DNA from 2 places in the Pararhizobium sp. DWP3-4 genome. Region 1 is predicted to be linked to the other one. Evidence: predicted binding sites of a transcription regulator. Region 1 holds the regulator's gene; the other holds the start of a gene.
The links. The regulator HrcA, encoded in region 1, represses chaperone genes, less so after heat shock. The targets are predictions, from matches to a motif close to GTTAGCACTCNCNNNNNGNGAGTGCTAAC.
Positions count from the first base shown of each region.

Region 2: groES (co-chaperone GroES) is a predicted target of HrcA. The motif match lies at 3,418-3,446, and genes of this name have one in related genera.

Region 1 covers NZ_JAFCXF010000006.1:399,158-409,593, forward strand. Annotated here, with positions in the region: gene ACP7E6_RS18150 (MarR family winged helix-turn-helix transcriptional regulator) at 1-191, shown strand, start outside; gene hemW (radical SAM family heme chaperone HemW) at 297-1,472, opposite strand; gene rdgB (RdgB/HAM1 family non-canonical purine NTP pyrophosphatase) at 1,787-2,431, opposite strand; gene ACP7E6_RS18165 (VOC family protein) at 2,472-2,867, opposite strand; gene rph (ribonuclease PH) at 2,871-3,590, opposite strand; gene hrcA (heat-inducible transcriptional repressor HrcA) at 3,800-4,858, shown strand; gene grpE (nucleotide exchange factor GrpE) at 4,974-5,588, shown strand; gene ACP7E6_RS18185 (hypothetical protein) at 5,647-6,009, opposite strand; gene ACP7E6_RS18190 (D-arabinono-1,4-lactone oxidase) at 6,074-7,309, opposite strand; gene ACP7E6_RS18195 (SDR family NAD(P)-dependent oxidoreductase) at 7,333-8,100, opposite strand; gene ACP7E6_RS18200 (helix-turn-helix domain-containing protein) at 8,191-9,027, shown strand; gene ptsN (PTS IIA-like nitrogen regulatory protein PtsN) at 9,038-9,502, opposite strand; gene hpf (ribosome hibernation-promoting factor, HPF/YfiA family) at 9,680-10,255, opposite strand.
Region 2 covers NZ_JAFCXF010000015.1:28,173-34,492, reverse strand. Annotated here, with positions in the region: gene ACP7E6_RS26095 (helix-turn-helix domain-containing protein) at 247-1,080, shown strand; gene groL (chaperonin GroEL) at 1,381-3,006, opposite strand; gene groES (co-chaperone GroES) at 3,071-3,367, opposite strand; gene ACP7E6_RS26080 (hypothetical protein) at 4,181-4,405, shown strand; gene ACP7E6_RS26075 (hypothetical protein) at 4,497-5,093, opposite strand; gene ACP7E6_RS26070 (helix-turn-helix transcriptional regulator) at 5,521-6,320, opposite strand, start outside.

The DNA.
Region 1 (10,436 bases):
TCGAACGGCTGACCAATCCGGAAGATCGCCGCAGCGTGCTGATCGCGCTGAAGCCGGAAGGGCTTGCTCTGGTCGAACGCACTGTGACCGCCCATGTCGCCAACCAGCACCGGCTGACGGCGCTGCTGGAGCCTGACGAGCGGGCGACGCTGGATACGATCGCCAAAAAATATCTCGCAGCGTTTGAATAGAACTTGGAGCATTTCCGCTTTTCTCCGAATCGCGAAAACGCTCCAGCTTCTTGTCTTGGCGCAATTGCGGACGTAAAACCGCGACGCACTTTTGCTGGAATTGCTCTAGCAGGCGAGATCGGCAACCACCGCGTCGAGGATAAGCATGCCGGCCGGCGTGCAGCGCAGGCGGGAATTGCCGAGCCGCTCGATAAAGCCGTGTTCGATCAGGAACTGTTCGCGGTCCGGATCGGGCTCTCGGCCGGACAGGTCCTGCCAGCGCACGAGGTCGATGCCTTCCTTCAGCCGCAGGCCCATCAGCAACAGTTCGTCGGCCTGTTCGTCATAGCCCAGCACTTCCTGCTCGACCATGCCGTGGCCGTGCTCCTCGACCAGTTGCAGCCAGTCTTCAGGCTTGCGCTCCGTCGCTGTGGCGATCTTGTTGCGGCCGCGCGTCAGGCGGCCATGGGCGCCCGGGCCGATGCCGGCATAGTCGCCATAGCGCCAGTAGGTCAGGTTGTGGCGGCTCTCGGCGCCGGGTGCTGCATGGTTGGAAACCTCATAGGCCGGCATGCCGAAACCTTCGGTGATCTCCTGCGTCGCCTCGTAGAGCACGGCGGAATGCTCGCCATCCGGCACGATCAGCTTGCCCGCCTTGTGCAGGCCATAGAAGGGCGTGCCTTCTTCGATCGTCAGCTGGTAGAGCGACAGGTGATCGACGGCATAGGAGACGGCCTGCTTCAGTTCTAGTTCCCAGGCCTCGACGGTCTGGTTCGGGCGGGCATAGATCAGGTCGAACGACATGCGCGGAAAGATGTCGCGCGCCAGGCCGATCGCCTTCAGGGCGTCCTCGACATTGTGCAGCCGGCCGAGAAACTTGAGGTCCCGGTCGTTCAGCGCCTGCACGCCAAGCGAAACCCGGTTGACCCCGGCGGCACGATAACCGCGAAAACGGGTCGCCTCGACGCTGGACGGGTTGGCCTCCATGGTGATTTCGATGCCGTCGGGCACGTGCCAGAGATTGGCGATGCCATCGAGAATGGCCTCGACCGTCGAAGGGTTCATCAGCGACGGCGTGCCGCCGCCCATGAAGATGCTGGTGACGGTGCGCGGCCCCGACATATGCCGCATCGCCGCCATTTCGGTGAGAAATGCGGTGACGAAACGCGGCTGGTCGACCGGCTGATGCCGGACATGGCTGTTGAAGTCGCAATAGGGACATTTGGCAGCACAGAAGGGCCAATGCACATAGACCCCGAATCCGGGCTCCTTGCTGTCACCGATGGAAGAAAAAGTGGCCATTCTGTTTTCAGGTCTTTCAGGCGCTCGGGCGCGATGTCGTTAGGGTCGTGTTGTCTGCACATTTAGAGACCGGAGACGCTAAACGCTATCCCGCCTCTTACATGGTTTGGTCTTTTATCTCTATGTCTGAAATCGGAGCCGGGTCACCCCCCTCTGTCGGCGACGCCGACATATCCCCCTCAAGGGGGGAGATTAGCCGCAGGCTTTTGGGCATTGAGGGAAAAGAATGATCTCCCCCCTTGAGGGGGAGATGTCACGGAGTGACAGAGGGGGGTAATTACCCACATTCGGAGCAAACGGCCGGCCTGGGCCTCTCAAGCACTCAGGCACGTCTCGGCAAAAAGCTTGAACGCCCGCGCCCGATGCGACAGCGCCTCGGAATCGCCCGGTTTCCAGCCGTGCTTTTCCGCAGCACTCATTTCGCCGAAGGTGGTGTCGTAGCCAAGCGGTTGAAAGACCGGGTCGTAACCAAAACCTTGGTCCCCGCGCGGCGGCCAGACGATATGGCCTTCCACTTCGCCACGGAACAGTTCGACATGTCCATCCGGCCAGGCGAGGCACAGCACCGAGACGAAACGGCCGGTGCGCCGGTCGAAGGCGGTGGCTCCGGCTTCCTGGAGGGCGGTCTCGACTTTTTGCATCGCGATAGTGAAATCGCGCGTCCCGTCGGAAGTCTCCGCCCAATTGGCGGTGTAGACGCCCGGGTCGCCGTTCAGCGCATCGACCACAAGGCCGGAATCGTCCGAAAGCGCCGGCAGACCGGAGGCTTTCGCCGAGGCCAGTGCCTTGATCGTGGCATTTTCCTCGAAGGTCGTGCCGGTTTCATCCGGTTCGACGAAGTTGAGATCGGCCGCCGATTTGGCTTCAAAGCCCATCGGGCCGATCAGGTCGCGGATTTCGCGGATCTTGCCGGCATTGTGGCTGGCAACGATCAGGGTCTTGTCTTCAAGCTTGCGCATCTGCGTCTTTCTCATCCGGCGGGCATTCCGCCCATTCGTGTCAGTCGATATTCCAAAGACGGGCTTCGGCGCATTCCAGGCTGTTTCCAGCCGGATCGCGGAAATAAAATGAACGTGCGCCCGACGGCCAAATCACTTCGGATTCAATCGCAATCCCGGCTTCCGACAGCTTCTTCTTCCAGGCATCGAGATCACCGGCTGCTACCCGAAAACACATATGCCCGGGACCTTGCGTGCCATGCGGCAGCGGCGGTGTCAGCGTTTCCACCGGATTGAAGATCAGGAGAACACCGGGACCGCAGCGAAAGAAAACATGCCGGTTGCTGGCGCGGCTGATTTTCTCGAGGCCGAGAACGGAGCCGTAAAACGCCTCTGCCGCATCGAGATCATCGACATAGAGCGCCGTCTCCAGAATGCCTTCGAACGGTGCGGCCATGGCTCAGCCCCCGATGGCCTGCTTCTGCATGCCCACCAGTTCGGCGATACCGTTCTTGGCGAGGCCGAGCAGCGTGCCGAATTCCTCTTCGGAAAATGGCTTGCCTTCGGCCGTGCCCTGGATCTCGACGATGCCGCCGGAGCCGGTCATGACGAAGTTGGCATCGGTTTCAGCGGCCGAGTCTTCCAGATAATCGAGATCGATCACCGGCTGATTGGCGAAGATACCACAGGAGATCGCAGCGATATGGTCCTTCAGGACCTTTTCCACCTTGATCATGTTGCGGGCTTCCATCCAGGCAAGGCAATCGCGCAGCGCAATCCAGGCGCCGGTAATGGAGGCGGTTCTGGTGCCGCCATCGGCCTGTATGACGTCGCAGTCGATCGAGATCTGGCGCTCGCCGAGCTCCTTCAAGTCGACCACCGCGCGCAGCGAACGGCCGATCAGTCGCTGGATTTCCTGGGTGCGGCCGCTCTGCTTGCCAGAGGCTGCCTCGCGCTTCATGCGCTCGCCGGTGGCGCGCGGCAGCATGCCGTATTCGGCGGTAACCCAGCCCTTGCCACTGTTGCGCAGCCACGGTGGCGTCTTTTCTTCCAGGCTCGCCGTGACCAGCACATGCGTATCGCCGAACTTCACCAGGCAGGATCCTTCTGCATGTTTGGAAACATTGCGCTCGAAGGAAACCTTGCGCATCTGGTCGGTTTTTCTGCCGGAAGGCCGCATCATGAACTCCTGTGATGTTTGTCAGCCTTCTAACCTAACTTGGGAGGAAGGGAAATCATTTGCTCTAAAAGAGTGGAGGAGGGCCAAAAGGCGCGTACGGCGGGTTTTCCAGCCAATTTCCCTTTTGCTATCCGGGCGGGGATCACTATATTCCAATTGACTTCAACAACATGGGTTTTTGCGTTCGAATGGTCCTGGATAAATCTGCAATGCGGGAAAGGCTTTCGGCGCTCGACGAGCGGTCGGGCGAAATCTTCCGTCGCATCGTGGAAAGCTATCTGGAAAGCGGTGAGCCGCTGGGTTCGCGCAGCCTGTCGCGCATCCTGCCGATGTCGCTGTCGCCGGCCTCCGTCCGCAACGTCATGAGCGATCTCGAAGACCTCGGCCTGATCTATTCGCCGCATATCAGCGCCGGGCGCCTGCCGACACAGAATGGCCTGCGGTTTTTCGTCGATGCCTTCATGCAGGTGGGCGATCTGTCGCCCGAGGACCGCGCCTCGATCGACCGGCATGTGCGCCGCGTCGACCGCGACCAGCCTGTGGAGACGTTGCTGAACGATGCCAGCCAGATGCTGTCGGGCATGTCGCGCGGGGCAGGGTTGGTCATCACCGCCAAGAATGATCCGGTGCTGCGGCATGTCGAATTCGTCCGGCTGACGCCGACCAAGGCGCTGGCGGTCCTCGTCGGCGAGCATGACCAGGTGGAAAACCGTATCATCGAGCTGCCGGCCGGCGTCACCAGCTCGCAACTGACGGAAGCCGCCAATTTCTTGAACGCCCATCTCGCCGGACAGACGCTGCCGGAAGTGCGCGGCCAGCTGGAGAAGGTCAAGGAAACCGTCCGGCGCGAACTCGATACGCTGAGCCAGGATCTGGTCGAGCGCGGCCTTGCCATCTGGTCTGGCAGCGAGGCCGATGACAAGCCGACGCAGCTGATCGTGCGTGGCCGTGCCAATCTTCTGGAAGGGCTGGCTGGCGCCGAGGATGTCGACCGGCTGCGTATGCTGTTTGATGATCTGGAAAAGAAGGACAGCCTGATCGAAATCCTCAATCTGGCCGAAAGCGGGCCGGGGGTGCGGATCTTCATCGGGTCGGAAAACAAGCTGTTTTCGCTGTCCGGCTCGTCGCTGATCGTGGCGCCCTACAGGGACAGTGACGACAAGATCGTCGGCGCTGTCGGGGTCATCGGTCCGACGCGGCTGAATTACTCGCGCATTGTGCCGATGGTGGACTATACGGCGCAGCTGATGTCGCGTTTGTCGCGGTAATCGGCCGGGAAGAAGCCGGTTTTTCCGGCAGCTTTCGATTGTACCCTTGATTTTTCGGCTTCAAAGCTCGATATCGACACCAAATCCTAGACATATTGACATTCCGGAGACCGTCATGACCGACGATATAAACAAACACGGTGCTGAAGTGAACGCGGACGAAGCAGCTGCCGCCTATGCCGAAGCCGCCGATGATCAGGTCGATACCGCCGTTTCCGAGCCGGATCCGTTGGAGCTTGCCAAGGCTGAAGCTGCCGACATGCGCGACCGCTACCTGCGCCTTGCCGCTGAAATGGACAACCTGCGCCGCCGCACCGCGCGCGACGTCAAGGATGCAAAATCCTATTCCGTCGCCGGCTTTGCCCGCGACATGCTGGCCGTGTCCGACAACCTGCGCCGCGCGCTCGATGCCATCCCCGCGGAAGCGCGCGAGGCCGGCGATGTCGGCTTCAACGCGCTGATCGAAGGCGTCGAGATGACCGAACGCGCCATGCTGTCGGCGCTGGAGCGTCATGGCGTCCAGAAACTGGAGCCGGTCGGCCAGAAATTCGACCCGAACTTCCATCAGGCGATGTTCGAAGTGCCGAATGCAGAAGTTCCGAACAACACCGTCGTCCAGGTGGTCCAGGCCGGCTACACCATCGGCGAACGCGTCCTGCGCCCCGCCATGGTCGGCGTCGCCAAGGGCGGCCCGAAGGTGGTTGCGGCGGAAGAAAACCCGGAAGCTTGATTGTTGCTTCCGTGCCTGGGAAGAGGCGGTACATCACTTCTTGCTGGTGGCCGCTTTCCTAACCGCCGCAATAGACCCTTTTGGTCGATGCTTTTTTCGAAAAAGAAATGGTTTTTGCGACGCGAAGAGGATTTTGTTCCGAAAGTCTTCCACCGCTTTGCCCTTGGAGCGAGACCAGGGCTGATTGCCAGTCTTTGCCCTTCGGATGTTTTTTCTGCTCAAGGAACCAACTCGCCGCCTTGCTTTTGCTGAAGCTTCGAAAAGCTGCCTGAATTGCCGGCTGATCCTTAACCGAAGCAAGGAGCTTGATCCGTACAGGCGTATTCTCCGACGTACATCCGGTAACAAAAACATCGCCCGCTGCCGCCGCGGGAAGTAGCATAAATGCTGATAAAACAATCGATACAAAAATGGACTTCATTTCCTGCTCCAATCTCATATTAATGCATGCGTTTCCTAAAATTTTTCGCAGCGCAGGATTGGTCTCACCCAAATAGCTGCCTCAAATGATCATTCAAGAACCGGCCCTCCGGATCGAGCTTGTTCCTGAGCGCCCGGAAATCCCCGGCGCGTGGATAGAGCGCCGTCACATCCTCGCTGCCCAGGAAATGCAGCTTGCCCCAATGCGGGCGGGAGCCGAATTGGCGCAGGATATCGTCGACATCCTTCAGGTAGTTCCAGTAGTCCGTGCCTGGCTGACCGGAGACCGAGAGCGTGATCGAATCCTGTTCGAAGAACGGGCTGATCCAGCCGCCATCGCCGGCGGTGAAGCGGTATTCGATCGGGTAGATGCAGGTCGGGTGTTTCTCCAGCATCAGCTTGCGCACCTCGGTGCAGGCCTGCTTGCCGTATTTGACCGGCACCGCATATTCCAGCTCGTGGAAGTTCGGCACATATTCGATCGGATAGATCTCCGAGGAATAGGCGATCTTTTCGAACGCGCTTTCCATCGGCGGCGCATCGGTGATGTCGATGGTCTTCATCTCGCAGACGTCAGACAGGCTTGTGGTGGTCGAGACCGAGGATGTATCCGGCAGGCAGTAGCAATGGCGGCTCTCTGGCACGGGGCACCAGAAGAAGCCGAAATGCCGGTGGTTGGCAGCCAGATCGTCGTGTTGCTCCATGCATTCGTCGAAGGTGCAGCGCCACAGCTTCTCATGCAGATTGTAGCTGTCCATCACCTGTAGTGTGATTTCGGAGATGACGCCGAGCATGCCGATGGAAACGCGGGCGGCGTTCAGCATGTCCGGCTCGCTATCATCGATGGCGAGAATGCTGCCGTCCGGCTGCACCAGCCGCATGCCGACGATCTGCGAAGCCATGTTGCCAAGTGTAAGGCCGGTGCCGTGCGTGCCGGTTGTCAGCGCGCCTGCCAGCGCCTGGCTGTCGATATCGCCCTGGTTGATCATCGAAAGCCCGCTGCGCTTCAAGGCCTTGCCGAGCGTGTTGATCGTCGTGCCGGCATGGACGGAGACGCGTTTGCGCGCCGTGTCGATATGGCTGATGCCCTGCAGGCCGGACAGCGTCAGGTGCAGTCCGCTGGTCAGCGCCACCGGCGTGAACGAATGCCCTGAGCCGGCGCAGCGCACGTTCAGCCCGTTCGAGGTTGCCTCGCGCACCATATCCGCCAGAGCCGCCTCGCTGTCCGGCGCCCCCCGGTGCCGGACGATGCACGATTGATTCCCCACCCAGTTGCGCCAGTGGCCACCTGATTGCATCATGTTCCCGTTCTCCCCTTTGTTCTTCACATCGCCGTAAAACAATTATCGACGAACAGATGCGTGCCGTTGACGAAGCTGGATTCGTCGCTCGCCAGGAACAGGGCAGCCTGCGCCACCTCCATCGGATCGCACATCCGCCCCTGCTGGGCGGCGATCGCCGCATCGGAAACATCGACGCCATATTTGGCAAGGCCGACCAGCTCGCGTTTGCCGTGGTCGGTGGCAATGAAGCCGGGGCAGACGGCGTTGGAGCGGATGCCGCGGTCGCGGAACTCCACCGCAATCGCCCTGGCAAACATGTGGCAGGCACCCTTGGTCGTATCGTAGAGCACTTCCATCGGGGTCGCGGCGACGGCGGAGATCGACGAGGTCGAGACAATACTGCCGCCACCGGCGGCCAGCATGCCCGGCAGAACGGCCTTAGTCATCAGGAACATCGAGCGCACATTGACGGCCATCAGCCGGTCCCACTCGTCTTCTTCCGTTTCCAGAAACGGCCCAACGGCCAGGATGCCGGCATGATTGAAGAGAACGGTGATCGCCCCGAACGTGTCTTCCACGGTCTTGACGGCCGCTTTGACCTCGGAAGAAACCGAAACATCCGCCGGTGCGAAGAAGGCCTGTCCACCCTCGGCGCGGATCTGGGCTGCAACCTCTTCGCCCTTGCTGCGGGGAAGATCGACGATGCCGACGCGGGCGCCTTCGCGGGCAAACAGCTGTGAGGCGACAAGGCCGCATCCCCCGGCGCCTCCACTGATCAACGCGGTCTTTCCGGAAAGTCTGCCTGCCATCGCCGTTCTCCTCGTGATTTTGCTTTCCAAGGATTATTGTTGACGCAATGGGGGCTGTCGATATCCCATAAGGGATAGATCGCCCGAAGAATGCCCAGAGACATAGAGGTACCACCTTTGCTGCCAGAGGAATCCCGCCAGATCGCTGCGCTGATAGATGGTCTCTCGACGCCTGGGTTCGGCGCGGCGCTCGATGCGATGTTGCGCCGGGCGGCGGCGTTCGATCTGTCCGGTGTGTTCGTCTTTCCCTATGACGCGCGGCCGCTGCTTCTGCATGACGGCTACACCCGGCATGTGGCGCCGCAGGCCTGGGCCGCCTATCTCGGCGGCGCGTATCTGCTCGACCCCTTCTATGTCGCCTGCAACAACCGCCATCCGGCCGGGCTGTGGCGGATGCGGGAACTGGCGCCGGATGATTTCTTCGACACGCAGTTCAGCACGTCACGCGAGGTCCACCCATGTGTATCGACGCAATCGGGATCGCTGGTGGAGGAGGTCGGATTTCTGGTGCCGCTGGAGGGCGGCGTCACCGCCACGTATTCGCTGATGCGGGTGACGGGTCATCTGGGTTTCAGCGATACGGAACTGGACAACTTGCGCGCCTACGAGCCGATCGTGCAGGCGGCGATCCGTGCGAGCTGGCGGCATGCGGCGGAAAGGCCGGTGCATGCACAGGCTGGGCGGGATGACCTGATGGAGGAGGCGTTCGAAAAACTCTGCGCCGAGCGGCTGACGCTGCAGCAGCGCAATATCGTTCGGCTTATCCTGCGCGGGCACAGCAATGGCTCGATCGGGCAGAGCATGGGTATTTCGGAAGGCACGGTGCGCATCCACCGGAAGAACATCTACAAGCGCCTGGCCATTTCCAGCCAGGCAGAGCTGTTTCGCATCTTCATCGATCACCTCAATCAGCATAACCTGTACTGAGGCGACCACATCAGGCCGCGTTGGAGGCCTGGTCGTCGCTGAGGAAGGCGTAGATGGCGGATGCGGAATCCGTTGCGCGCAGCCGGGCGACCATGTCCGGGTCGCGCAGCACGCGTGCAATCCGCGACAACGCCTTCAGATGATCGGCACCGGCGCCTTCCGGCGCGAGCAGCAGGAAGACCAGATCAACCGGCTGGTCGTCCAGCGCTTCGAAATCGACCGGCGATTCCAGACGCGCAAAAATGCCGACGATCGACGACAGATGGCCAAGCTTGCCATGCGGTATGGCAATGCCATTGCCGACACCGGTGGAGCCCAGTCGTTCGCGCTGAAGGATGACGTCGAAAATTTCACGCTCGGGTAGATCAGTGATCTTGGATGCTTTTGCCGCCAATTCCTGAAGCAACTGCTTCTTCGAATTGGCCTTCATGGCCGGAAGTATCGCATTCTGCTGCAGCAAGCCTGCCAATGCCATTCTTTTGTCCTCGTTCGCAGGTAGAAACCGCATCGCCCGGCAAAATGCCGGACGGCGGTCCCCATCCATCTTTCTCTCGGCGCTTTACCGGCGGACCGTCAACGGTCTTCCATGCGTAAACCACCAGAAAAAAGTAGACCGTCCCGCGCCGGCTGACCGGCCCGGGACATCATCCACTTAGCTCTTTATATTGGCTGCGTCGATCCAGCCAATGTTTCCATCGTTGCGTCGATAGACGATATTCAACTGTTCATTGCCAGGACTACGGAACATCAGAACGGGATCGTCCGTCATGTCGAGCGCCATGACGGCGTTTGCGACAGACATCGTCTTCAGTTGTTTTGAACTTTCCGCCACGATCGTCGGTGCATAATTGTCCGGAAGCTCATCGTCTTCGTCGGGCACTGAATCCATCACGGTGTAGGCTACTTCAGCAAATCCAGCATGGCCATTGCCATTGTGGTGGTCCTTAAGCTTCCGCTTGTAACGGCGGATGCGCTTGGCAATCCGTTCCGACGCCGCATCAAATGCAGCTTGCGGGTCGTTCGCTTCGCCGCTCGCCTGCAAGGCAGCACCAGAATCGAGGTGTATCTTGCAATCGGCGCTGAAGCGGGATCCAGACTTTTCCACAGTGACTTGGCTTGAATATCCTCCGTCAAAATATTTGGTTACGGCTTGTTCTATCTGATCTTCGATCCGCAGACGAAACGTTTCGCCGATTTCCATATGTTTACCGGATACACGCACACTCATGGAGTTTCCTCTCTTTTCGTGATTTGCGTAGCCAGTCTATTCCAACCGCATCCGTCATCCAAGCACTTCACGCACGCAAAACAAATTTGCGTCAGAACGGCCTGGATTTGGAGGGATATGCTTAAGCAGGCTCTATGCCCGTACTCATTGCGGCCGCCTCATACTACCGGTTGTTGCTTGA
Region 2 (6,320 bases), on a different contig from region 1:
CAACTCAGGCTCCGCCATTTGAACCTATCTATCCTTCATTCAAGCGGTTATCTTGTAGAAAAGCATCCTGAGCGAGGAATTCGACTGATTGTTAGCATTGAGGAATCCTTGAGCAACCACAGTCGACTGATTCAGCATCCAGCGTTTTCGAGAGGGAGGTAATGTGTCTTGGCCCCAGTCCCCACCGGTAATATTGGATATTCTGCTCGGCAAGTGACCGATGGGTTCGGTTGCTCTTTGACGCAATTGGCTGTCAATCAATCGCTGACGACCTCCGACATCGCTGTCTTTCGCAAGGCAACATCCGGCACCCGGCTCGATCAGGTGAAGACGCCGGCAAGCAATCGAGGTTTTGTGCTCGGGGTCTCGGCCGTTGCAGGCCATACGCGCCGCATATTCCACAACCATCATGCGACGACCCACGTTTTCCCGGAGAACTCGATTTACATCCGCGATCTCGCCGAAGCCTACAAAGCAGATCTGAGCACGCCTTTCGATTTCCTTTTGTTCGAAATTTCGCAAGCATCGCTCATTAAATTCGCCGATGAGGCCGAACTGACCGGGGTGACGTCAATATCCGCTGCAACCGCATCCAAGGATATCGTACTTGCGAATCTTGCGCGTGCGCTGATCCCGGCTCTTGAAAGGCCAGAGGAAGCAAGCGCGCTGTTCGTCGACCAGATGACGACGGCGATCGGGACGTATCTGGTTCAGCGTTATGGCGGACGACGAAACGCCACCCCCATCCGGGTAAGAACGCTTTCGCGTGCGCATGAGGACCTGGCGAAGAGCATTCTTCTTGAAAAGATCGAGGGCGACATCTCGATCGCGGAAGTCGCTGAGGCTTGCAACTTGTCGCGTGGTTACTTCATTCGCGCCTTTCGGGAAACGACCGGGATGACACCGTATCAGTGGCTTCTCAGCGAACGGATAGACCGCGCCCGTGGGATGCTGCGAACGTCCAACGCTTCGCTTGCCGAAGTGGCCATCACTTGCGGTTTTGCAGATCAGAGCCATTTTACCAGGGTGTTCTCGACTGTCGTTGGCGCAACTCCGGGTGCTTGGCGCCGAAGCTCGTAACCGATGTCCGCTCAGCTTCGTGACCAATCACCATCCCAAGATGGAGTGCCTGAGCGCAGCCGTCGTTGGTCGATTACGATAACACAATTTCAATGTGCCGGCGTGGCCCGCTCCGGGCAACTCTGCCGCAACCCGGGTTTCGTGCTGGACAGCGCCAGCCGAAACGTGCGTCCGTGGAAATGCGGGCATTAGCGCACGGGTCAGTTTAAAGATCGTTCTGTATCAAACAATTAAGAGGGATCCGGATGCCGGACCCCTCCTGGTTTGGAATGCTGTCGGTGTTTGCGAAACGGAAACCCGTTACATCATGCCGCCCATGTCAGGCATGCCACCGCCAGCCGAATCCTTCTTCGGCAGTTCGGCAATCATGGCTTCCGTGGTGATCAGCAGCGAAGCAACCGAAGCTGCATTCTGCAGGGCCGTACGGACAACCTTGACCGGATCGACGATACCCATGGCGATCATGTCGCCAAATTCGCCGGTCTGGGCGTTGTAGCCGAAGTTGTCGGTGTTGCTTTCGAGAATCTTGCCGACGATGATCGAGCCTTCGTCGCCTGCATTTTCAGCGATCTGGCGAACCAGCGACTGAAGTGCCTTGCGCACGATGTTGATGCCGGCGGTCTGGTCGTCGTTGGCACCTTTGAGATCGAGAACGATCGAGGCACGCAGCAGAGCGGTGCCGCCGCCTGGAACGATGCCTTCTTCGACCGCTGCACGGGTTGCGTTCAGCGCGTCGTCGATACGGTCCTTCTTTTCCTTCACTTCGATTTCAGTCGCACCGCCAACACGGATAACGGCAACGCCGCCCGAAAGCTTGGCAAGACGTTCCTGCAACTTTTCCTTGTCGTAGTCGGATGTGGTTTCTTCGATCTGGGCCTTGATCTGAGCGACGCGGCCATCGATCTCGGCCTTCTGACCGGCACCATCGACCAGGATGGTATTTTCCTTGGTAATGGTAACCTTCTTGACCCGGCCGAGCATGTCGAGCGTGACGTTTTCAAGCTTGATGCCAATATCCTCGGACACCACCTGCCCCGAAGTCAAAATCGCGATGTCTTCGAGCATGGCCTTGCGGCGGTCGCCGAAGCCCGGAGCCTTGACGGCGGCGATCTTCAGGCCGCCACGCAGCTTGTTGACCACGAGCGTTGCGAGCGCTTCGCCTTCGACGTCTTCCGAGATGATCAGCAGCGGCTTGCCGGTCTGAACGACGGCTTCCAGCACAGGCAAAAGAGCCTGGAGATTGGAGAGCTTCTTTTCGTGCAGCAGGACATAGGCATCCTCGAGCTCGGCAACCATCTTTTCAGCATTGGTGACGAAATACGGGCTGAGATAGCCACGGTCGAACTGCATGCCTTCGACGACTTCAAGCTCGGTTTCGGCGGTCTTGGCTTCTTCGACCGTGATGACGCCTTCATTGCCGACCTTTTGCATCGCTTCCGCGATGTACTGGCCGATTTCCGTTTCGCCGTTGGCAGAGATCGTGCCGACCTGGGCCACCTCTTCCGACGTGCTGATCTTCTTGGCCTTGGCCACCAGTCCCTTGACCACTTCCGTCACGGCAAGGTCGATGCCGCGTTTCAGGTCCATCGGGTTCATGCCGGCAGCAACGGCCTTGGTGCCTTCGCGCACGATGGCCTGGGCAAGGACGGTCGCGGTCGTGGTGCCGTCACCGGCAATGTCGTTGGTCTTCGAAGCCACTTCACGCACCATCTGGGCGCCCATGTTTTCGAACTTGTCTTCGATCTCGATTTCCTTGGCGACCGTCACACCATCCTTGGTGATACGCGGTGCGCCATAGGATTTGTCGATGATGACGTTGCGGCCCTTCGGACCGAGCGTGACCTTGACGGCGTCTGCGAGGATATCGACGCCGCGCAGCAGCTTTTCACGCGCGTCACGGCCGAATTTGATTTGTTTGGCAGCCATAGAAAGAACTCCCGGGCGCATCGCCCACTGGTCTTCATGAGAAGGAAAAACGATGAGGCCGAGATCAGCCGATAACGCCCATGATGTCGGCTTCCTTCATGATCAGAAGGTCTTCGCCGTTGAGCTTGACTTCGGTGCCCGACCACTTGCCGAACAGGATGCGATCGCCAGCCTTGACGTCGAGCGCGATGAGAGCGCCCTTGTCGTCACGGGTGCCGGTACCGACAGCGACGATTTCGCCTTCCTGCGGCTTTTCCTTGGCGGTGTCCGGAATGATGATGCCGCCCTTGGTCTTGGCTTCGGCCTCGATACGGCGCACGACGACGCGGTCATGCAGCGGGCGGAAATTGGTATCAGCCATGTTTGGATTCCTTAATGGGCACAGCCGGATGGCTTCTCCCCTGCTTGAGGAGTAGCACTCTCCGCTTAGGAGTGCCAGCAATCATTCTGTGCCAATGAACAATCACAATCCTTGTGTGTTCCAATAATTAAAACATAAATCCAGTGTAGTGTGTTAAACTAGCGGATATCCGATTTATCACGGGAGTCCTGCGATGAAATCATTCTTCGATTCCATTTATCACTTTCAATATGTTCTCTTCTTCATCCAGTGGACATTGACTTTGTCTTTGGCGCTCGGCGCCTGCATGGCTGTCGACAAGGCATATTTCTGAACAGTTCGCTCGTTTTACCTTGTTTTCTTGGCGCAAATGCCAGCTCTCCACCGTCCCGAGCACAACCGAAAGACCATCGAGATGATCAAGTTTCGCCCCAAGACTGAAGAAGAGCTGAAGCTGCCGTCTGCGCCCGCAGCAGACAAGGCCGTCGCCGACAAGCCGGCGGATTCCAAGAAGCGCCCGAAAGACTGAACGCGCCGGGTTTTATCAACTCGGTGCGGAGAACGCCGTGCTCGACGCGAACGTCTACCAACAGCGCAAGACAAGCACCCCATATCGGGGCAATGCCAGAACTGTCTTCCGAAAAATTTTGTCGGCTTCGAAGGCGGTATCCCGATCGCGTGGATACTGCCGAGCCGCGTCTGCCCCACCGCCAGCGGCTTCGGTCGAGATTTCTATGAAAAATCACCGGCCTTCAACAAGCCCGATCCGCACACGAACACCACTGAAATCCATGACAAGCCCTGGGGCTTGGCATGTACCGAGAAGGAAACTCCATGAACGTCGATTTTGCCATCACCGGACGCTATGTGCACGAAATCAAAGCGGTTCTTCAATCCGTGGGCATCAACGAGGGCACCGAATATGATGCGCTGCCTTTCAGCCCCGCAAGCCGCGCAAGTGGCCAGCACAGCTTCGCGTTCCGCAACAAGCAGGCTGCTGCCGAGGCCGCCACAACCTGGGAAACGCACGTCAAGCAGCGCGCCCTCTTGCATCGCTGATCTCTAACGCCCGTCGCTGCAAAGCACGGGCCTCCCGGTGGCGCACAGGGTGCCGAACACACTCTGCGCACTGCCGGTGCGCGCGTCTGCCCTATTTGGGAAAATCGCGGGTAAAGGCATCGAGCACGTCGATCAGAACTTCGTTGACCTTATCCGTGGTGAAATCGTCCAGTCCGATCACATTATGCCCCACCGATACGCTTTGGGCTGATGAACGGCGGTAATGCTGGAACTGGATATGATCTTCGGTCAGGCTGACCGCGCTTCTGATCGAGCGTCCGGTCAGTTCGCTGGCGATTTCCATCTCGACTTTTGACGACGTTCCCGGAGCGGGCTCCGTGAGCCGCATTTTCGGCATATCCGCCATTTGAAGCTTTTGGTTGAGAATCTCGATAAGGCTTTCGATTTTCGGACGGAAGACCTGTATCCAATTCTCCTCCACCCATTGTTTCCGATCAGCCTTCTTGGATTTGGCCAGTTCGATTTCCTGCTGCTTCCGCCTGGCTTCGCTCTCGATGCGGCTTCCCAGTGCGAGAAGTTTATTCAGGCGCTCATCGGTAAATTTGGACATGGTCATTCCTGGAAACGTTGAAACAGACGGCCAGCAATCGAACATATGGAATATACATTCAGCAAACGCCCGGCATGTTAGAGTCAATTCTCTGCCGCAAGAGATATCGGCATGCATCGATAGCACCCAGCGCGGATATATCCTTGCATAAAATCGATGCATCGCGGGCAATGCACCCTGCCGGAGTTCTGGAATCGGAAGCCGTGCCGACCCCGCCCCTGAGTTTTCTTCAAATTTAGGGTAGTGCAGGTGAAGGGCAAGAAGGCCAGCATCCCGGCCTGTGCATGATATTTTCCGCCTGGGCATGATGATGTTAAATCTGCGCCACGACTGTTTCGTCACCAACCCCGCAAGCGATAAACGATGCCGGATATGGCGAACACGGCGTCACGGCATAGTCATCGACCGCCACAAGCCGCCCAAAATCACCGCCTCACGCCGCCATTGGAGCATATGCAGATGTGGCCGTGTGACGGAATGTATCAGGCGCGGCCAATGTTCCTGTAGAGGCGCAGAGGATGTCGTCATGCGTTGCAGGCTGCGGCTAACCAATTCGGGTCTTGCCGACGCTGGATGGTGCCATTCCGTAGCGCTTGCGAAAGGTGCGATTGAAATAGGACAGGTCGCCGAAGCCAACATCATAGGCGATGGCACTGATCGGTTTTGAACCGTTGTTCTGCAACAGCCGCTTTTTGGCTGCGGTCAGTCTCCTGTCGAGAAGGTACCGCGAGAAAGTCGTCCCTTCCTGCTGAAAGAGCTTTTGGACATAGCGGGGCGTCACGCCAAGCACTGCGGCAACCGAGCCGATATGAAGGTCGCTGTCGATCAGGTTGGTGTTGATGTAGTCCTTCACCGGCAACAAGCGTCCGGCTGCCGATACCGTTGTGGGTTGCCGGTCGAGATAGGCGATGACAAGCGGCAGGATTTCGTTGAAGTGGGTGTTGGCCATCTCCGCCTCTTTCAGCGAGTGTGGCCCGCGCATCAAAAGGTAAGCCCCGTAGGTGATCAGCAGTTGCAGGGGTGGAAATGATTTGGGGATTGGCCGTAACAGCAGCCGGTCGATCGCTTCCGGTGGCATGCCGAAGGAATGAGCCGGAACGCTGCCGCAATCCACTCGCCCTCCCTCCGGCAGCGACCACGTGAATGGCCGCTCGCCCGACAGGAACAAAAAATCGCCTGACTGTGCCTCGACCCGCAGGCCATTCTGTTTGACCGACAAGGGGCCCTCCATGCTGCGCAGCATCAAGATACGGCCACAGTCCTGTCGTCCCTCGCCCCTAATATGCAGCGAATTGGGCGGAAAAAAACATGAGGTGACACTGAGATCATCGACCTGACACAGCA